3 regions of the Kribbella sp. NBC_00889 genome follow, and region 3 is predicted to be linked to each of the others. Evidence: riboswitches for the same ligand, from Rfam matches in the RefSeq annotation. Region 3 holds a riboswitch; each other region holds the start of a gene.

Region 1 (6,923 bases), 840 kb from region 3:
ATTCCTTCGGATGCGTGTCGATCCACTGCTGGGCGACGCCCCAGGCGGCGACGTACGCACGGATCGCGGCCGCCTTGCCCGGGTCCTCCAGCGACTCGGTCACCACGTACAGATGCCCGGCGTCGTCGCGCAGTCCGTGCGGGATCGTGCTCGCACCGTCCTTGCCGTACTTGGCCAGGTACCGCTTGATCTGTACGCCGCCGATCGGAGCGACGTCGACCTGCTTCGCGGACAGGGCGTTGGAGTACACGTCACCCGTGCTGGGCAGCTCGACCAGCTTCACGTCCTCCTTGGACAGCCCGGCCTTCTTCAGCACCTTGAGCACCAGCGCGCCCTGCGCCTGACCGGGGCTGTAGGCAACCTTCTTCCCGCGCAGGTCGGCGAGCGTCGTCACGGTCACGCCAGGTGCGATGCCCAACTGGTAGATCGGGTGATCGAGCGGGTCCTGCCGGAACTTCGACGCGACGATCTTCACGTGCAGCCCGGTCCAGGTCGCGTGGATCGGCGGGATCTCTGCGACCGAGCCGAGGTCGAGCGCGTGCGCCCGGAACGCCTCGGTGGTCTGTGGACCGCCGCTCAGATTGGCGAACTGGACGTACTTCGACACCTTGTCGAACTGACCGGACAACTTCAGGGCCACCTCCGTGGCCGGATCGCCGACGACGATCTTGGCGCCGTCCGGGACGGTCGTCGGCAGCGCGGCGTCCAGCGAGAGCGCCGCGCCACCGGCCTTCGCGGCACCACCGCAGCCGGCCAGCAAGGTGACTAGGGCTGCGGCCAGTACGGCGTACTTGTGGGTTCTAGGCATGGTGGGCCTTCGGGTTCGGAGTGGCGGTGACGTAGCGGCCGTCGTGGTAGAGCAGCGGCTCGTGCTCACGTCGTTCGGTGTGGGTCGCGAGACGGGCGACGACCAAGCAGTGGTCGCCGACGGCGAAGCGGTGCTCGACCTGGGCGCGCAGGTAGCTCGGCGCCTCGTCGAGGACCGGCTCGCCGGTGTGCAGCCGCGACCAGCGGGTCGGCTCGCCGAAGCGGTCGATGCCGCTGGTGGCGAATCGGCCGGCGATGGCGTGCTGTTCGGCGGACAGGAAGTTGATCACCACGCTGCCGGCGGTGCTCACGGTCGGCCAGCTGGACGCGGTGGTCGCGATCGCGAACGAGACCAGCGGCGGCAGCAGGCTGACCGACACCAGTGAGGTGGCGGTGAACCCGGCCGGACCGTGGCCGGCGTCCGCGGTGATCACCACGACACCGGCGGCGTGGCGGCGGAAGACGGAGCGGTAGACGTCGGCGTCGACGATCCGCTCCTCGGTGCGGTCGGGAACCACGGACAGGGCAGGACGGTTCAAGGCAGGAACAGACATGTCTCTCCCTCGGAGGCGGGACAGCGGCGACCGGTGGCGGGCAGCACGAAGCGGCCCGGCCGGGCGGAGTGTGGGAGGCGGATCAGCAGGCCTCGTACGGCGGGAACACCGCCGGGACAACGGGGGCGGGGGTCACCGACAGGTGGCGCTCGCCGTCCGGAGCAGATCGATGACGCGACGGCGGGTCAGCAAGGTCGTCGTCATGTCAGCCATCTTCTCACCAATGTCTACTGGACTACTCGACAATCTCGGAATCCGGACCACCCCAAACGGAAGAGCACGCACCGAGTCGTGGATCCGGGTCGGCAAATCGCCCGATCCCGGACCGCAATCCACGACTCGACGGCCCGCGCGGACAGGGCTCCCTCACATTCGTGGGTCGGGATGCGTTCTACTGTCGTGATGGCTCCGGAGAAGGTCTTGCTGCCACCGTTCCAGGCGCTTGTCGACGAGCACTGGCGAGACGTGGCACGGCTGGCGCGAGCCCTGGCAGGACCGGTGGACGGCGACGACGTGGCCCAGCGCGCGTGGGAGAAGGCGTTCGCCGCCTACCCCAGCCTGACGTCGGCGAAGAACCTGCGCAGCTGGCTCCTGACCATCACCGCCCGCTGCGCAACCGACGTGCACCGGGCGCGCAAACCACAAAGGCCTCTGGACGAAGCGCCGCCGGTCGCGGTCGAAGGCCCGGATGCCGCCGACTGGCCGGATCCCGACCTCTGGCAGGCGGTCAACGAACTGCCCGAACGCCAGCGCTTCGCCATCACGCTCAAATATGTCGGCGACCTGGACCACCACGGCGTGGCCGCCGCCCTCGACACCACGCCCGCCGCATCGCGCCGGCTCGTCAGCGACGCGCTCGCGGCCTTGCGCAGCAAACTCGGAGTGAACGCATGAACGACCTCGAGAGCCGGCTGACCCGGTTCGCCATCCCAGACCTGAAACCACCTGTCCTCCCGGACGCTGACGTCGCCTACACCCTGCACGACACCCCGATCGGCACCATGCTGCTCGCGATCGCGAACGGCCGCGTGGTGGCCAGCTCCTTCGGCGACGAGGAGACCATGACCAACCGCCTGGCCCGCTCGGTGTCCCCGCGCGTCCTGCGGCAGCCCCGCGCACTGGACGACGTACGACGGCAGCTCGACGAGTATCTGGACGGACGCCGTCACGAGTTCGAGCTGGAGGTGGACCTCGCACTGGCGACGCCGTTCCAGCGGCTTGTGCTGACCGATCTGCCGGTGCACACCAGCTACGGCGCCACGACGACGTACGGGCGGGTCGCGGGGGAGATCCACAAGCCGAAGGCGGCCCGTGCGGTCGGTACGGCGCTGGGCGCGAATCCGGTGTGCGTCGTACTGCCGTGCCACCGGGTGATCGGCGCGAGCGGTGCGCTGACCGGATACGCCGGCGGACTCGACGCGAAGCGTTTTCTGCTGAATCTTGAATCGAAAAGCTGAGTTTTCCGGAATCGCCACAGCGGGATTTACACTCGGAATAGAAAGGAGCAGATCCCCAGTGTGGAGTGGGGATCTGCTTCTTTGTTTTCCCTTGCCTGCAAGGGCTGGTGGAATACCTGACGAGTCAGTCAGTTGTCGGTTGATGGATCTCCAGGATGAGCCGGCGGCGGCCGCCCCAGTCCCGTTTGTAGACCTTGAAGTTCTCAATTCCGGCGGCCGCACAGAGCCGGCCGTAGCTGATTTCGTCGTGGATGAAGTGCACGCTGCTGGTGCCGAAGTGCTCGGTGGTGACGATCCGGTGCTCGGGACCCTGGCGCATCCCGTTGGCGATCTCGCCCGCCGTCGCAGGCCCCCAGGCCGGCCCCTCGATGATCGCCATCCCGCCCGGCTTCAGCACCCGGGAGATCTCGCAGATCGTCGACAGTTGCTCCTCCTCGCCGAACAGCTCGTGGAAGGCGGTCCACAGACAGATCACCGCGTCGAACGAGTCCCACTTGTACGGCAGGTCGGTCATCGAGCCGATCGCCCAGTCGATCGACAGTTCCTCCTCGGCCGCCTGCGCCCGGCCGGCCTCGATCAGGTTCGGGGAGATGTCGAGTGCGCGCACGGTCTTGCCGGCCCGGCGCAGCGGCAGCGCGACGCGGCCGTAGCCACAGCACAGATCGAGCACCGACTCGCGCTTCTCGAGCAACTCCTCGACGGCCTTGACGATCGCCGCGTCCCGCTCGGGCGTAGTACGCGCGGCCAGTCCTTCGGCCCCGAGTTCCGCGTACTCGGCCCGGCTACGCAGTGCGGAGTTCAGCATGACCGCAAGTATCCCGGTTACTCCGGGTCAGTTGTCCAGCGGCCGGCGCCCGATCCGGCCAAGCACCACCGCGGCCAGCATCGAGACGACGATCGAGGTGTACGTCGCTCCGAGCCAGGAGGGCACGGGCTGGTCGTTGAAGAGCCGCTGCTGGACCTCGGTCCAGAAGAGCGACCAGCCGGACACCGTGCCGGGGTTGACCAGTTGGTACGAGACGAAGCCGATCAGCCAGGCGACGGCCGGCTGCCAGCGGAAGCGCGCCGTACCGGACACGTCCCAGTTCATCTTGCTGACCACGAAGAAGTCGGCGATCGCGACCGCGAACAAGGGGATGAAGACCGAGCCGATCAGGTAGAGGAACTCCGTGTAGTTGCCTAGGTCAACCAACAGTGCGATAGCCGTTGCTACCACGCCGATGCCGACCGAGATCCACCGGCGGTCGACGTGACCGATCAGGTTGTGCGTGGCCATCGTGGTCGAGTAGACGTTCGCGTAGGCCTCGTCCACCTCGTCCACCAGCAGCACGAGCAACGCGATCGCACCGGCGGGCAGCGTGACCAGCGCGGTGATCACGTCCTCGCTGTTGGTCTGCAGAGTGGCGACCGCGAAGACGCCCAAGGCGTAGTACGCGATCGCGGCCAGGCCGTAGCCGAGTGCGGAGCCACCGAAGGCTGCCTTGTTCGTGCGCGAGTGCCGGGTGTAGTCGGCGGCCAGCGGCGCGAACGACACCACACCGGCGGCGGCCAGGTCGACGGCCGGCCAGAAGCCGAACACGCTGTCCTGCGGCAGATCATGCACCGGCTTGCTGAGCACCTGCACGAACAGGTAGACCGACGCGATCAGCACCAGCCAGACCATGAACTTCCGCAGCACCTTCACGCTGCCCAGTGGTCGTACGGCCATCGCCGTGGCGATCACTCCCGCCACCAGGACGAACAGCCAGCGCCACCGCTCGCTAGTGACGGCGACCGCGGCCTGCGCGATGACGATGATCTCCATCGTGGCCCAGCCGACGTTCTGGGCGATGTTCAGCACGGTCGGCGCGATCGAACCGCGGCGGCCGAACAGACCGCGCAGACTCGCCATCGCCGGTGCGCCGGTCTGCGAGCCGAACACCGCTGCGCCGCCGAGCACGAGCGCGCCGATCCCGCAGCCGACGACGACCGCGAGCAGACCCTGTGCGAGTGAGCCCGTGTACGCCGCCACCAGCGCACCGGTGACCGGGCCGAACAGCGAGATGCCGAAGTTTCCCCAGAGGGTGAACTGGTCCAGGAACCCGAGCGTGCGCGGAGAGTCCGTGGTGAGGACGAGTGGCGCCTCGGTCTGATCGGCAGGACGAACAGCAGTACTGGTCATGGTGACCCGCTCCCTACGCCGGCATTACCCGGTCAGGTTCAGGCGGTCGGCGACCCGGCTGTCCTCAGCTCGTCGCCCTCTCAGCCCGCGCGTTCGGTGCGAGCTCCCGCAAGGATTGCTACCGCGTCAACGATAACGCGTCAGGCAGGATCCGGCGCGGCGGCCGCCCGCTGGATGAGAGCGGCCAGCTCCGGACCGTTGGTCACCACCGGCATGTGCGCGCCGGTCGGCAGCGTCCGCGCCTCACCGTGGCACAGCTCGGCCAGCCGTGCGACCCACTCGGCCGTGGACACCAGATCGTGCCGGCCGCGCACGATCATCACCGGCGCCCGCACCCTGCCGATGACCGCGGCCAGATCGTGGCGCCTGGCCGCGTCGCCGGCGCGCGCGATCGAGGACAGCGTCGTACGGGCGTACTGCGGGGTGACGACTCGGATCAGCCGCGGCGAATCCGGTACGGCGGAACCCAGCCAGCGAGCGGCCAGGTCCACCCAGCTCGACGCCCGGATGTCCCCGGTCGGTGCGACCAGGACCAGGGCGTGCACCAGTTCGGGGAAGGCGATCGCGGTCTCGACCACGATCTGGCAGCTGGCCGAGTGCCCGACCAGGACCGACCGCTCCCGGATCTTGTCCGCCAGCGCCGTCCCGAGAGCCTGTGGACGCAGATCCTCCCTGGCACCGGCGGGTTCGCCGTACCCAGGCAGGCTGACCAGGTGGTACGGCGTGGTGAGGTGCTCGACGGTTGGGTCGTACGACGCCGGCCCGAGGCCGAGACCCGGGACCAGGACGACGGGGACGTTCACTCCCAGGGTGGCCGGTCCGGGCGGGCCTGGACGACCGGGTTGCCGAGATCCGGTTTGAGTTCGCGGTAGCCGAGGGTGAAGCCGGCCGCGAGGATCAGCAGGCCGAGACCACCCCAGCCGTACGCCGTGGGCAGCCGGTGCAGCGAGTCGTCGATCGCGCCCATGCCGGTCGACAGGATCATGATCAGCCAGATCAGGATCGGGACCATCGACACCGCGACCAGCAGCAGTCCGCCGAGCTCGACCGGATCCGGCTGGCGGCCGGCCCTCCGGCGGGCGAGCACGTCCCGGCCCCACATCCAGAGCGCGACCGCGCCGACCAGGAGCAGCAGGAGCTGGCCGATCGTGTCGATCACGTCGGTGCGCAGCGGGTGGTTGAGCGGCGAGCCAGGAGCCTGGGAGATCTCCCGGAGGGCAACCCGCTGGATCGAGATGACCAGCAGGCCGTAGACGCCGGCGATGATCGCGGCGAGCAGGACGACCCGGGCGGCGCGGGGATCGCGGGGCGCGACGGGTTGGTCCCGCCCGTACGTCGGCAGCTCATGCTGCTGCGGATGCGCGGGCGGGCCGTACGGAGTGCCAGGCCGGTAGTTCGGCGGCTGGTTGTACGGCGGTCCGCCGGAGTCGGGCTGCCCCTGCGGCTGACCCGGCCCAGCGCCGCCGGGTGGGGCGCCGTACTGGCCTGGCGGGGAGCTGTAGGGCTGGGGCGGGGCGTAGTGGCTTTGCTCGGGGGCGCTCTGCGGTCCGGAGCCGAACGTGCCGCCGCCGTACGGGGCAGGTTTGGCGTAGTGGTGGTCCTCGCCGGACTGCTCGGGCTCATCGCCCCGGCCGTAGGTCGGGAAATCCTGTGACGACATCGCTGCTCCCTCCCCTCCGACTCAGCTTCTCACGGACGGCTCAGGTTGCCTTGATCGTGGGCCACGCATTCGGCAGGCAGCCGCCCAGGCCCTTGGTCTGCTGCATCATGACCGGCGCGGGGGTCTTCGCCTGGGTGCAGGTGGAGTGGCCGTGGCCGAGCGCGTGCCCGACCTCGTGGTTGACCAGGTAGTTCCGGTACAGGGCGACGTTCCCGCCGTACGCCGGAACCGCGTACACCCACCGCTTGGCGTTCAGGACGACGCGGTCGTCGACGCGGCAGGAC
Region 2 (6,923 bases), 170 kb from region 3:
GCCATGAGGTCTCCTCGTCGAGCGCCTGGTGCCGGTGGCGAGAGGTTAGCCGTTGAGCCGGGCAATGGCGAGAATGCGGACATGGATCTGCATCTGCATCTGGGCAGGGAGGGTGGGCTGGCCGAGCAGATCTATGCACAGTTGCACGAGCGGATCCGAACCAACGCCTTACCAGCGGGGACCGTGTTGCCGTCGTCGCGGGAGCTCGCGGAGCGGTTGTCGGTGTCGCGGGCGACGGTGGTTGCGGCGTACGAGCGGCTCGCCGCGCATGGCCTGATCCGCTCGCGGGCCGGGATCGGAACGTTCGTCACCGGGGAACGTGTCCCCGCCACACCCGCGCCACCCGCGTCTCCGCTGCGGCCACGGGCGCTCTGGAGCGCCGAGCAGTTCGCCGTACCGGGTCTCACCGTGGATGCCGAGTTCGACTTCGCGCCTGGTATCCCTGGGCGGACCCAGTTCCCGTTCGCACGGTGGCGAGCGTTGATCAATGATCAGCTGCGCACTCGGACCGACGTGAACTACGCCGACCCGGCGGGCTCGGCCCGGCTACGTGATGCGCTCGCGCGACATCTGGTCGTCAGTCGCGGTGTCCGGATCGCGCCGGAGCAACTGGTCATCACGACGGGTGCGCAGCAGGCGTTCGACATCGCCGCGCGCGTCCTGCTCGAACCGGGCGACACGGTGGCCATCGAAGATCCCGGCTACCTGCCGGCGTACCGCGGATTCCTCGCGCATGGAGCGCGTGTCGTCGGGGTGCCGGTCGACAGCGAGGGGCTGGTTGTCGATCGGCTTCCGGCCGAGACACGGTTGGTGTACGTGACGCCGTCGCACCAGTTTCCGCTCGGCATGCCGCTGTCCGAGTCACGCCGTACTGCGCTGCTCGCGTGGGCTGCCGAGCATGACGCGGCGATCGTCGAGGACGACTACGACTCGGAGTTCCGCTTCACCGGACGTCCGCTCACTCCCCTGCAGGCGACCGACGCGGAAGGTCGCGTCCTGTACGTCGGTTCCTTCTCCAAGACTCTGTTGCCGGCACTCCGGGTCGGGTTCCTCGGCGTACCGGGCACGCTGGGTGAAGCCGCCCGCCGCGCGAAGTTCGTCGCCGACTACGGCACCGCCGGCCACGTGCAGGCGGCGCTCGCAGCCTTCATCGAGGAGGGCGACCTGGTCCGCTACATCCGGCGGATGCGGCGCTCGTACGAACGTCTTCACGACCTGCTGACCGGAACGCTGCGCGAGGACTTCGCCGATGTCCTCGAGCCGATCGAGTCCAGCGGTGGGACGCACATGGCCGCATTGCTGACCTCCGGACAACCGAGTGACACCGTGCTCGCCGCCCGCGCCCTCACCGCGGGAGTGAACCTCGGGACGATCTCGCGCTGGGGTATCGATCGTCCCGGACCGAACGGTTTCGTCTTCGGGTACGGCGCTGTCCCGGCCGACCTGATCCCGGAGGCGCTGGCCGCGCTGCGCCGCGTTATCTGATCGAGATTGGACTGGCGCAGAACAGCTCGAATCGGCCCCGCCACCGGACCGGCACCGTTCCTAGGCTGCCGCGGACATCCATCACAGGAGGCCTGATGAGATCCCTGCGCATCGCTGCAATCGCCATCGCCTGTGCCGGCGTCATCGCCGGCACATCCCTGGCCAACGCGTCCCCCCGCTGCGAGCAGGTGGAAGCGACGATCTACGACAAGGTCGTCGACGTGGGGTGCCCGGCGCCGACCCAGGTGTGCGTGGCCGGCTTCGTCCGCGGAGAGCACGGCTTCGACGGGACGACCGTGTTCATCCTCGGCTCCCGCGGCGAGCCGCCGGCGACAGCACCCGACCAGCGGCCGGTCACCGGCACGCTTACCTACACCTTCGAGGACGGGGCGACGCTCACCGCACTCGAGACGAGCATCGGGAACGTCAACACAACCACCGGCTCCGGTCACGCCGGCGGCACCCAGCAGTTCACCGGCGGTACCGGCCGCTACGAAGGCGCGACCGGCTACGCCTACCTCGGCCAGCACTGGGAGGTGGACCACTTCGTCACCGAGATCAAGGGCGAGGTCTGCCGCTCGAAGCGATAGCCGGACCCAGTGGCGGGTTGTTTCACCGCTGGCGCGCAACAACCCGCCAGCCGGCACACAACCCGCCACCCGTCACCTGACCGGGTCAGTCGGCTTCGGTGCCGGTGAGGAGGGCGGCTAGTTGGGTGGGTTTGTAGAGGACTTGTTTGCCGGTGCGTTGGGGTTCGACCAGGCCGGTACGGCGGAGGAGCTGGAGCTGCTGACTGACCGCGGAGGGGGTGACCTTGAGTTCGGCGGCGACGTCGGTGGTGGTGCGCGGGTGGGTGAGGAGTTCGAGGATGCGGGCTCGGGCGGTGCCGATGAGTTGGGCCAGGTCGCGGCGCGACGGCGGGTCGACGACCGACCAGAGGGTGGCCTGGCCGCGGGGCGGGTAGCCGAGGATCGGTTCGGCGCCGACGTCCATCGGGATCACGGCATGCGGGCCGAAGAGGGTCGGCTGGAGGACGAGGCCACGGCCGTCGACACTTTCGGTGCGGCTGACATCGCTCACGCGGTCGACCCGAAGCAGGCCGTTCCCGTAGCTGATCGCCGGCCCGAGTTCGTTCAGCATCACGCCCGTGCCTCGCTGGGTGACGACATGCCCGCGATAGCTGATGTCGGCGGTCAGCAGCGTGCGCATCCGATTCCAGTACGGCGCTATCGCGGTCTGCCAGTACTCGCGGAGAGCGTCGACCACCTTCGTCACGCCGTCGGGCCCGGCCAGCTCGGCGGGAACCGCACCGTTGACCGCAACGAGCTGGCGTTCAAAGGTCTCGCGGTCGACCGAGGCGATGAGGTCAAGCTCGTCGCCGATCTGGGTGAGCGGTGACGTCGGACGCGGAGTCAGGAAGTCCGGACTGCCCATCGTGTCGTTGACCAGCCGGCGCAACACGCTGAAGTCCAACGACCCGAGCAGTGGCTGAACCGCCCGGACCCAGGGCAGCTGAAGCGGGAAGCGTCCCGGATCCTGCAACGCCCGCAGCGACAGCACAGTCTCGGCCGCCGGCGAGACCGCGAACCGGACATCCTCAAGGTCCCGCGAGGTCAACTCATACGTGAGCACGCCTGCCCCCTTGTCGATGTAGCCCAATCCTAAATCGTTCGCGGGTCGCTGCGACGCCCCGCGACAGTCGGGGGCATGAGGATCGAGATTGCCGTCGACGCGCGACCGCGCACGACGTTGCTCGGCGTACTGGCCGTGTGCTCGGCGGTCGGCGTCGGGACTGTCTACTTCCCGCAGGCGCTGCTGCCATCCGTCGCCGCGTCGCTGCACGTACCGCTGTCGGACACGGCGCTGGTCGTGACCGCGCCGCAGGCCGGGTACGCCGTTGGCATCCTGACCGTCGTACCGCTGGGTGACACCGGGGCGCAGCGGCGGCTGCTGACCATCCTGTTCGCCGGCGTCGCGGTCTTTGCGATCGCAGCCGCGGCGGCACCGTCGTTGCCGGTCCTGGTGATCGCGTCGTTCCTGATGGGCTGTGCGACGGTGGCATCGCCGGTGATCGGTCCGTACGTCGCGGGTATGACCGGTTCGCGGCGATTGGGCAGCATCAACAGCATCCTGCTCAGCGTGGGCATCCCCGGGATGATCCTGTCGCGTGCGATCGCCGGGTTCCTGGGCGAGGAGTATTCATGGCGGTACGCCTACCTGGGTGCCGCCGTACTGGCTCTGGTGTGCGCCACGGTCGCGTGGACTCGACTGCCCGTGCCGGTGCACGTCGAGCCGGCGGAGTTCCCGCAGTACCTGCGCCGGCCCTTCGACCAACTGAGGTTGCGCAGCGGTCTGCGTCGATCGGCGTTCTACCAGGCCTGTACGTTCGCGGGCTTCACCGGCACCTGGGCGACCTTGGTCCTCGTCCTGCAGGATTCCTTCGGCCTCGGGGCCGGCGCACTCGGCTGGATCAGTCTGGTCGCGATCGCCACCATGGCCGTCGTCCCGTGGACCGGTCGCATCGTCGATCGCCGTACGCCGGATGCCGTGACGGCCTGGATCCTGGTCGGAACTGTTCTCGCCGCCGTACTCATGCTGGGTGCGTACGCCGGTGGTGCGCTGGGACTCACGCTCCTCGTGGCCGGCGTACTCGTCCTCGATGTGTCGATGCAGTCGGGGATGGTCGCGAACGTCACCCGGATGTACCAACTCGACCCCGGCCGGCGCAGCGCCATGAACACGGCGTACATGGTCTGCGCCTACTCCGCCGGCAGCCTCGGCTCCTGGACCGCCGTACGCCTCTACCACGCCCTCGGCTGGTGGACGGTCCCGACCTTCGTCGCCGCCCTCGCGAGCCTCGCCCTTCTCCGCCTGGTCCTGAGGCCTGACAGTTCGGATGGCGGTCTCGTCGTACGTGTATGACTACGACGACGATGTTGAAGGAATTGACTGGGGACTACGCGGTGGATGCGGCGCGGTCGAGGTTGGGTTTCACGGCGCGGCACACGGTTGGGCCTCGGGTTCCTGGGAAGTTCGAGGTGTTCCGTGGGGTGCTTCGGCTGGATGGGGAGGATCCGAGCCGGTCGACGGCGGATCTGACGATTCAGGCGGACAGCATCCAGACCGGCGACCGGCGGCGGGATGCCGCGCTGCGTGAGCACTTCCTCGACGCGGAGACGTATCCGTCGATCAGGTTCAGGTCCACGAAGGTGAGCCAGACCGGTGTGACGACGTTCACGGTGACGGGGAATCTCACGATCCGTGGCGCCACGCGGCCGGTCGTCGTACCGCTGGAACTGACGGGCACCGACGACGGGGTCGCGTTCACAGGGTCGCTTCCGCTGCTGCGCAAGCGCTGGTCGGTGAGCTGGAACGCGGCCGTCAACCTCATGGTCGCCCAGAAACTGGACCTCCACCTGGAGCTCACGGCCAACCGCATCGCCTGAGCCTGGGTTGTCTCGATCGCCTCTGGTGGTTAGTGTCGAACTGCCGCGGGAGCTCGCACCGGAGCGGGCTGAGAGGGCGACTGTGTACGGCGTCGCCGACCGCTGAACCTGAATCGGGTAATTCCGGCGTAGGGAGGAAGCGATGCAGGAATCCGTCTGGGTGAACGGTACAGAGACCACGGTCGCACCGGGGAAGTCCGTTGCCGACCTGATCCAGGAGTACTCCGACCGCACCACCGGGATCGCGGTCGCTGTCAACCAGACCGTGCTCACGCGCAGCGAGTGGGCCGGTACCACGCTCAAACCGGGCGACCGGGTCGAGATCGTCAGCGCGGTACAGGGCGGCTGACATGGACGACGCACTGGAGCTCGGTGGCCGGACGTACACCTCGCGTCTCATCATGGGGACGGGCGGTTCGGCCAACCTGGAAGTGATGGAGGAGGCATTGCTTGCCTCCGGCACCCAACTGACCACGGTCGCGATGCGCCGGCTCGGCACCGGCCACGAGGGCTCGGTCCTCGACGTACTGGCGAAGCACGGTATCGAAGTGCTGCCGAACACAGCCGGTTGTCACACCGCCGCGGAGGCCGTGCTCACCGCGCGGATGGCGAGGGAGGCCTTGCAGACCGACCTGATCAAGGTCGAGGTCGTTGCCGACGACCACTTGCTGATGCCCGACCCGGTCGAGTTGCTGGATGCCGTGGACACCTTGGTGGCCGACGGTTTCACCGTGCTCCCGTACACGAACGACGACCCGATCCTCGCCCGCCGCCTCGAGCAAGCGGGATGTGCGGCGGTGATGCCGTTGGCGGCGCCCATCGGTTCCGCGCTCGGGATCCGCAACCCCCACAACCTCGCGCTGATCGCCGAGGCCGCGAACGTCCCGGTGATCGTCGACGCCGGAATCGGTACGGCGAGCGACGCGGCGCTGGCCATGGAGCTCGGGTGTGACGCAGTCATGCTCGCCACCCCAGTCACGCGCGCGGAGAAGCCTGCCCTGATGGCGGCCGCGATGCGCGACGCGGTCGCCGCCGGCCGCGCCGCCCGCCTAGCCGGCCGGGTCCCCCGCCGCTGGCACTCCGCCCTCGCGTCCTCCCCGGTGACGGGCATCGCGTCCTTCGGCTAAAGCAGGCGACCCATCAGGGTGCGGGCTTGGGACAAGTCCAGCGGGTGGTCGAGGAGCAGTGCGCTCAGGGAGAACGAGACCGCCTGCTCTGGCTGCAGATCCAGGGCGCCATCCCAGGCCAGAGCAGGACCGGCACCGACGTAGTCCTCGGAGCGTAGGAACCACGGACGGACATCACCCGGCTGGAACAGAAGCAGCGTGGTGAAAGCGTCGGCGCGTTGCTGGATGAAAGCCAGCCAACGGCTGGTCGATCCGTAGGCTGCGTCGGTCCCCTCGCCGGAATCGCTGAGGACAGTTGTGATTTCGACCGTTGGAAGGCGCCAGAAGATACCGCCGTACCCGGCGCCGGCGCGGCCCGTGGTGGCCGGGCTGTCGATGCGCACCGGGCCGTAGCGGGCGGTGAAGATGCTCTCCCAGTCGAGGCGCCAACCGCCTTCGGCCAGCGCTCCGCGGAGGAGCCGGCGCTCCGCGAGTTGCGGGCGGCCCTGTTCGTCGTACCAGGTCACCTCGTCGGTCAGGGTGTTGCCGTCGACGCTGACGCCACGGCTGCGTTGCTGACCGTGGTTCGGGAGCAGCGTCGGTCCGCGGTCCGGGAGGAAGGTCCGTCCGCCCCAATGCGACGTACCGTTGACTCCGGCAACGGCCAGCGAGACACCGTAGTGGTGCCGGTGATCGACCGGGCTGACCTCGGTGAGCGGGTGACCGCCGAGCGTCCGCACGGGATGCAGGTAGGGCCGAGGCGAATGCACCTGCGGCATTCGCCGTCCGAACTCGTAATGCGCGAGCGGCAAGGAATCGCCGCCGAGCACGAACCTGTCCCCCTGCTGCTGCCATCCGACCCGCTCACCCGGAGCATCCCCGGTCG
Region 3 (6,923 bases):
CCCGGCCAGCCGGGCCAGTACGGGCAGTACCCGGGCGGGGCCTACGGCTACGGCGCTCCGGCCGCGCCGCAGAACAACACCCCGCAGGTGCTCTCGATCATCGGCATCGTCTGCTGGTTCTGCTGCGGTATCGCCTCGGTCGTCCTCGGTCTGGTTGCCCAGGGCAAATTCCGTGAGCAGGGCAAGCCGGACACGCTGGCGAAGGTCGCCTGGATCGGCGGCATCGTCTCGATCGTGCTCTCGACGATCTACACCATCACGCAGTACAGCTGACGGCTCGTCGCGGGCGGCGGCGGTGGTCCGCCCGCGACGTCTCAGTTCAGGTTGCGGGCGACGCCGTACACGATCAGGATCACGGCCAGCGCCTTGGTCAGCCAGCCGAGTATGCGCGGGCTGACCGTCAGCCGGGGCAGGCGGATCAGCCGCAGCGATTCGAGTGCCCAGGCAAGCATTTGGTAGCCGATGGCAACGCCGATGAGCGGGCCGATCACCAGCACCACCGGGTTGAAGTGCCAGGCCGCGTCCAGATCCCCACGCAGCAAGGCGGCTGCCATCCGGGTCGCGCCGCAGAACGGGCAGTTCAGCCCCGTGGTCGCATGCAGGATGCAGGGTATGCCGATCTGCTGGCCGGACAACTGGTACACGGCCGCGAGCGCGAATCCACCCACTCCGACGGCCGCCGCACCGAGCACTCGGCGGTCCAGCGGGCGGACCGGACCGGTCGGCCGGAGTACGACGCTCAGCGAAAGACTCACCGGACAACGGTAACTCTCATCTCGTGGGATCCGTAGCCGGAGCTGAGCCGTCGGACCGTTAGCCTGCAACTCACTCCTCATCTGTATTCACTAGAAGGGATCGTCGTGAGCAATCCGACGCCACCGCCGGGTTACGGCCCGCAGGACCCCCAGCAGCCGGGTCAGTACGGCCAGCCAGGCCAGTACGAGCAGCCCGGGCAGCAGCCGGGCCAGTACGGGCAGCAACAGCCCAGCTATGGCGGCCAGCAGCCGGGCTACGGGCAACAGCCCGGCCAGTACGGTCAGCAGCCTGGCCAGTATGGGCAGCAGCAGCCCCAGCAGTACGGGCAGCAGCCGGGGTACCCGCAGTACGGCGGTCAGCCAGGCTACCCACAGCAGTACGGTCAGCCGGGCGCGTACGGCGTACCTGGCAACCTGGCGGCCTGGCCGAACCGGGTCGGCGGCTGGCTGGTCGACGTCCTGATCATCGGGGTGCCGTACGGCATCGGGGCGGCGCTTGCGAGCGGCAACAGCTCGGCGATGGCCATCCTGGCGCTGCTGTTCTACCTGGTCGGCATCGGCGTCGGGATCTGGAACATCGTGTTCCGCCAGGGCACCACCGGACAGACCCTCGGCAAGTCGGCGCTGGGCCTCAAGCTGATCGACGGGATCAGCGGCCAGCCGGTCGGGCCGGGCAAGGCGTTCCTGCGCCAGATCACCCACATCCTGGACGGCATGGCCTGCTACATCGGCTACCTGTGGCCGCTGTGGGACGAGAAGCGGCAGACGTTCGCGGACAAGATCAACAACACCTACGTCATCAAGCTCTGACGTTTCAGCATTCATCCGGACGCCGTGGCCTGTTCAGGCCGCGGCGTTCGGCGTTCCCGGCGCCGGGCAATACGATGCCGCGGTGAGTACACCGATGCCCCCGCCGTACGGGCAGGACGGCGCTCCACCTGCGGCTGGTCGACTCCGCGACCAGAAGCAGACCTGGCACGACAAAGTCGTGTCGACGTACGTCCTCAAGGACTGAGGGTCAGCGCGACAGCAGGAAGCCGGCGCAGGTCACTGCCCACAGCACACTGGTGAAGCTGCCGATGATGAACCGCTCGGCGACCGCCTGGGGCGTGACCGAAGCCGGCTGATCGGGACTGCGCAGCTCCGGATAGCGAGCCAGGCCCTTGATGGCCAGCACGATCGCCAGTCCCTCGGGCCAGCCGGCCACCAGCGCCGCGTAGATGGCCAGGCGCTCGAGCGAACCGATCAGAGCGCCGCCGCGCAGCACCTCACCGGCCTTCTGCGTCGACTGCGCTCGCGTGTTGCCCCGGTCGACGAGAGCCAGCACAGATGTCGTCAGTGGGCCGCCACCGGTCACTGCCAGCCCGCCGGCCAGCAGGAGCAGCACGTTCCACCAGCGCTCGCGCCAGCCCTCGACACCGTCGCCGGCCAGCAGCAGGACGCCGACGGTGATCAGGCAGGCCAGCATCACGCCGCTGAGCACGATCTCCAGCGTCGACCCGGCCTTGGGGACCCATGCCAGAACGGCGAGGATCAGGCCGGCGGCGGTGAACGACAGAATGAGTGCCGTCACGCGGTGGCCCCAGCGTCGAGGAGCTCGGCCGCCAGCACTCGTCCACGTTGTTCCTCGGCGACTCCGGCTGCCTGGGCCCGCTGGGTCACCGCGGACTGACTGATGCCGAGCTTCACGCCGATCTCGCGCCGGGTGAGCCCTTCGGCCAGCAGGTCGGCGACAGCCCACCCGCGGTCGCTCCGCCGCCGCAGCACCGAAGCCATCAGCCACAACACCGTCTCGACCTGCTCGGCGCAGCGCGCGTCGGAGCCGACCACGTTGACGTGGTGCGGGCTCGACTTGGCCCGATTCACCGCCTCCCGCGCGAACACGAACGCGTCCCCGCTCCCGGCCCGCGTACTGCGCGGCAGCGGCTGCGTGACCTCACCGGCTCCGAGCCCGACGTACCAGGTGTCGGCGCGCAGCAGCTCGACGATCACGTCGATCGTGGCGCGCGCCTCGGACAGCACGCCCTGCACTTCGTCGCCGGCCGTCCGCTCGAACTTGCGGAGCAAACCGGTCCGCCGCGGCCGGCGGTTCAGGATGTTCAGTAGCTCGGGTACGAGATCGGTCATGCTTCGGCTGCCCCGCTGATCTACCGTGAGAACGAAGACCACTGTGCTGCACCTCCTTCCCGACGCCGTTAAGGCTACAGTCTTATTCACGTAGAGTGAAGGAAAAAACCTGAATCGGTTCATCCGATCACTCCTCGTGATCGCCCCGCGGAACCGACGATCCCCTAATTCTCCGCTGGATCCGGGGGGCGAGGCATCTCGACTCGCCCCCCGGATCTCACCGAGCGTCTGCAGGAACCAGGATCCTCACTCCGCCAGCGGCAGGTACAGCTTCTTGTCGTGGGCTTTGAAGGTCTCCGACATTTCGGCGAAGCCGGCCTCGATCGCCTCGGTGGAGGTCAGGCCGTGTTCCTCGGCGTACGCGCGGATGTCGGCGGTGATCCGCATCGAGCAGAACTTCGGGCCGCACATCGAGCAGAAGTGCGCGGTCTTGGCAGGCTCGGCCGGCAGGGTCTCGTCGTGGAAGGACCGCGCGGTGTCAGGATCCAGCGAGAGGTTGAACTGGTCCTCCCAGCGGAACTCGAACCTTGCCTTCGACAACGTGTCGTCCCAGGCCTGCGCACCCGGGTGCCCCTTGGCCAGATCCGCCGCGTGGGCAGCGATCTTGTACGTGATCACACCGGTCTTCACGTCGTCGCGATCCGGCAGGCCGAGGTGTTCCTTCGGCGTGACGTAGCAGAGCATCGCCGTACCCAGCCAGCCGATCTGGGCCGCACCGATCGCGCTGGTGATGTGGTCGTACGCCGGTGCGACATCAGTTGCCAACGGCCCCAATGTGTAGAACGGCGCCTCGCCGCACAGTTCCTCCTCGAGCCGGACGTTCTCGGCGATCTTGTCCATCGGCACGTGCCCCGGACCCTCGATCATCACCTGGACGTCGTGCTCCCAGGCGATCTTGGTGAGCTCGCCCAGGGTCCGCAGCTCGGCGAACTGGGCCGCGTCGTTGGCATCCGCGATACATCCCGGTCGCAGGCCGTCGCCGAGTGAGAACGTCACGTCGTACTCGCGCAGGATCTCGCACAGCTCGGCGAAATGCGTGTACAGGAAGGACTCCTGGTGATGCGCGAGGCACCAGGCTGCCATGATCGACCCACCTCGCGACACGATCCCGGTGATCCGGCGCGCGGTCAGCGGGACGTACCGCAGCAGGACGCCGGCGTGCACGGTCATGTAGTCGACGCCCTGCTCGCACTGCTCGATCACCGTGTCGCGGTACACCTCCCACGACAGCTCGGCCGGATCGCCCTTCACCTTCTCCAGCGCCTGGTACAGCGGCACGGTCCCGATCGGCACCGGCGAGTTGCGCAGGATCCACTCCCGCGTCTCGTGGATGCTCTTGCCGGTGGACAGGTCCATCACCGTGTCCGCACCCGCCCGGGTGGCCCAGACCAGCTTCTCCACTTCCTCCTCGACCGAGCTGGTCACCGCCGAGTTGCCGATGTTCGCGTTCACCTTCACCAGGAACTTCTTCCCGATGATCATCGGCTCGCTCTCCGGGTGCCGCCGGTTCGCCGGGATCACGGCCCGGCCGCGCGCGACCTCGGACCGGACGAACTCCGGGTCCATGCCCTCCCGCAGGGCGACGTAGCTCATCTCCTCGGTGACGGTGCCGGCTCGCGCGTGCGCCAGCTGGGTCAGTGGCGCGCGCCCGGCGATCCAGTCCCGCCGCAGCGCGGGCAGACCGGCTTGTACGTCGATCCGCGCCGACGCGTCCGTGTACGGACCGGAGGTGTCGTACAGGTCGAAGTGTTCGCCGTTCGTGAGGTGGACGCGACGGGCCGGGACCTCCAGCTCGCCGCGATAGATCTTCTCCGAGCCCGAGATCGGGCCGGTGGTGACAGTGGGCCGAATCGTGCTGACAGTCACTGTGCTGCTCCCTACGCCGGAATTACCCGGACAGGTTCGGCGGTCGGCGGCGCCGGACATGTGTCCAGCCGCCCTCTCAGCCCGCTACGGTGCGAGCTCCCGCGATCTCCAATTGTCACCGTCACTCTAGTGCCTCGTCGAGGAACGTGGGTGCCTCTAGCGGGCGTCTGGGGCGCCGCTAGAGGTGCCTACGCTCCTCGACGAGGCACTCACCTGTGTCGTCTTGACCGGGCCGGTAGCGTCGGGGGATGCGAGACCTCGTGTACCCGCCCGTGATCGGCTTCGCGAAGACCGCGTTCAAGGTGCTCGATCTGAAGATCCGGCTGACCGGGACAGAGAACGTGCCGCGGACCGGCGGCGCGGTGATCGCGCTGAATCACATCAGCTATGTCGACTTCATCCTGGGCGGGTTCGGCGCGGTGCCGAGCAAGCGGCTGGTCCGCTTCATGGCCAAGGACGTGCTGTTCCGCAACCGGTACTCCGGTCCGTTGATGCGCGGCATGCACCACATCGCGGTGGACCGGTCGGCAGGTACCGCGTCGTACCGGGAGGCGATCCGCTACCTGAACGACGGCGAGATCGTCGGGGTGTTCCCCGAGGCAACGATCAGCCGGTCCTTCGAGCTGAAGGAGTTCAAGTCCGGCGCGGTCCGGATGGCCGCGGAGGCCGGCGTACCGGTCGTCCCGCTGATCCTGTGGGGGACGCAGCGGATGCTGACGAAGGACCATCCGCGCGACTTCTCCCGGCATCGCGCGATCGCGATCACCGTCGGCGAGCCGATCACGGTCGGCACCGACGACGACGCGGCCGAGGCGACCGCGCACCTGCGGACGACGATGGCCGGGATGCTGGACCGGACCATCCGCGACTACCCGGAGCAGCCGGCCGGCGCATGGTGGCTGCCCGCGTCGTACGGCGGTGGTGCGCCCTCGCCCGCGGAAGCGGAACGCCTGGACCAGGAGGAACTCGCCCGGCGGGCGGCCCGCCGCAAGTAAGCACACCGTCAGTAACGCGGACAAGACCTTGACCCCCGGGTGACCCCGAGGGTACGAAAGGCTCTTGTTGACAGTGCAGGAAACCTGGGGGGTCCCTGTGACGCCGGCCGGTCGGCGGCGGTACTCGGGTAGGCGGGGAAGGGTTGTGTTCGATTCACCGGAAGAGCTGCATCTCTTCGAACCGGGGATGCTCGCGGTGGCGCCGCATGTCGCAGAGCACATCCCGGACGCCGGCGTCTACTTCGTCGACTGGGCCATCCAGGACCTGCCGGCGGACCGCGCCCGCGAGGTCGAGTCCGCGGTGAACGGCAGGCGCTGCCAGAACGGCTGGTTCCCGCTGGAGAGCCTGGACAGCATCGGCAGCCGCGGGTACTGGCGTGGTCCGCTCACCTACCTGGCCCGGATGACGGCCGACGACACGTCGATCCTGCAGGAGTGGTCGACCGACGGGCTCACCGGCGACGACCAGAGCCGGATCGAGGCGACCGTGAACCACCTGCTCTACCAGCAGGGTCACGCGGCCGCGGCGACCTGGGCCGTCGCGGTCCGCCCGCAGACCTACCTGGACGCAGCGCTGCTCGGCGACCGGCTGGCCGCCGCGTGGGAGTACAACCTCGGCTCGATCCGCTCGAAGGACGTGGCGAAGTCGGTACGGCGCTGGAACCGCTGACGTCAGTGGAACTGCGGGATGACCAGGTACAGCCCGTAGAACGCGGCCGCCACCCCGACCCCGAAGATCAGGCTGACCAGGGCCCCTCACCGAGAGCACTCCAGTCGATGTGCATCGCCGTACTCCTCTCAGCCCGCCGCGGCCGTGGTGGCCGGAGTCGGCCACCCGGCCGGACAGCCGGACAGCCGGACAGCCGGACAGCCGGAGAACTTACTCCAAGATCAGATGGGCCAACCCGTAACAGAGCGCCGCGATGATGCCGGCCGCGGGAATGGTCAGCACCCACGCTGTGACGATGTTCTGCGCGACTCCCCAACGGACCGCTGACAGCCGCTTGGTCGCACCGGCGCCGATCACCGCCGACGTGATCGTGTGCGTGGTGGAGACCGGCGCGTGCAGGCCGATCGCCATCACGTACAGCACGGTCGCGGCGACCGACTCGGCGGCGAAGCCGCGGGCCGGATCCAGGTGGATGATCCGGCGGCCCAGAGTGCGCATGATCCGCCAGCC

What was found. A riboswitch is a leader RNA that binds a small molecule or an ion and turns the genes downstream of it on or off. The one in region 3 is predicted to bind thiamine pyrophosphate.
Region 1: another riboswitch for thiamine pyrophosphate. It lies ahead of OG817_RS36865 (purine-cytosine permease family protein); the one in region 3 lies ahead of thiC (phosphomethylpyrimidine synthase ThiC).
Region 2: another riboswitch for thiamine pyrophosphate. It lies ahead of thiS (sulfur carrier protein ThiS); the one in region 3 lies ahead of thiC (phosphomethylpyrimidine synthase ThiC).

What each region holds. Positions count from the first base shown of each region.
Region 1 is NZ_CP108783.1:7,508,601-7,515,523, forward strand. It holds gene OG817_RS36840 (ABC transporter substrate-binding protein) at 1-808, opposite strand, end outside; gene OG817_RS36845 (flavin reductase family protein) at 801-1,361, opposite strand; gene OG817_RS36850 (RNA polymerase sigma factor) at 1,764-2,255, shown strand; gene OG817_RS36855 (methylated-DNA--[protein]-cysteine S-methyltransferase) at 2,252-2,818, shown strand; gene OG817_RS36860 (class I SAM-dependent methyltransferase) at 2,943-3,623, opposite strand; gene OG817_RS36865 (purine-cytosine permease family protein) at 3,651-4,979, opposite strand; TPP riboswitch at 4,973-5,099, opposite strand; gene OG817_RS36870 (alpha/beta fold hydrolase) at 5,120-5,782, opposite strand; gene OG817_RS36875 (hypothetical protein) at 5,779-6,639, opposite strand; gene OG817_RS36880 (DUF3152 domain-containing protein) at 6,680-6,923, opposite strand, start outside.
Region 2 is NZ_CP108783.1:6,842,718-6,849,640, forward strand. It holds gene OG817_RS33485 (DinB family protein) at 1-5, opposite strand, end outside; gene OG817_RS33490 (PLP-dependent aminotransferase family protein) at 82-1,485, shown strand; gene OG817_RS33495 (hypothetical protein) at 1,581-2,075, shown strand; gene OG817_RS33500 (DUF5937 family protein) at 2,161-3,117, opposite strand; gene OG817_RS33505 (MFS transporter) at 3,193-4,407, shown strand; gene OG817_RS33510 (YceI family protein) at 4,419-4,931, shown strand; TPP riboswitch at 4,967-5,083, shown strand; gene thiS (sulfur carrier protein ThiS) at 5,074-5,280, shown strand; gene OG817_RS33520 (thiazole synthase) at 5,282-6,058, shown strand; gene OG817_RS33525 (DUF6807 family protein) at 6,055-6,923, opposite strand, start outside.
Region 3 is NZ_CP108783.1:6,670,735-6,677,657, forward strand. It holds gene OG817_RS32575 (DUF4190 domain-containing protein) at 1-273, shown strand, start outside; gene OG817_RS32580 (DUF2752 domain-containing protein) at 315-755, opposite strand; gene OG817_RS32585 (RDD family protein) at 861-1,565, shown strand; gene OG817_RS32590 (hypothetical protein) at 1,648-1,770, shown strand; gene OG817_RS32595 (hypothetical protein) at 1,774-2,328, opposite strand; gene OG817_RS32600 (transposase) at 2,325-2,882, opposite strand; gene thiC (phosphomethylpyrimidine synthase ThiC) at 3,129-4,748, opposite strand; TPP riboswitch at 4,739-4,861, opposite strand; gene OG817_RS32610 (lysophospholipid acyltransferase family protein) at 4,997-5,743, shown strand; gene OG817_RS32615 (hypothetical protein) at 5,889-6,413, shown strand; gene OG817_RS32620 (anion permease) at 6,624-6,923, opposite strand, start outside.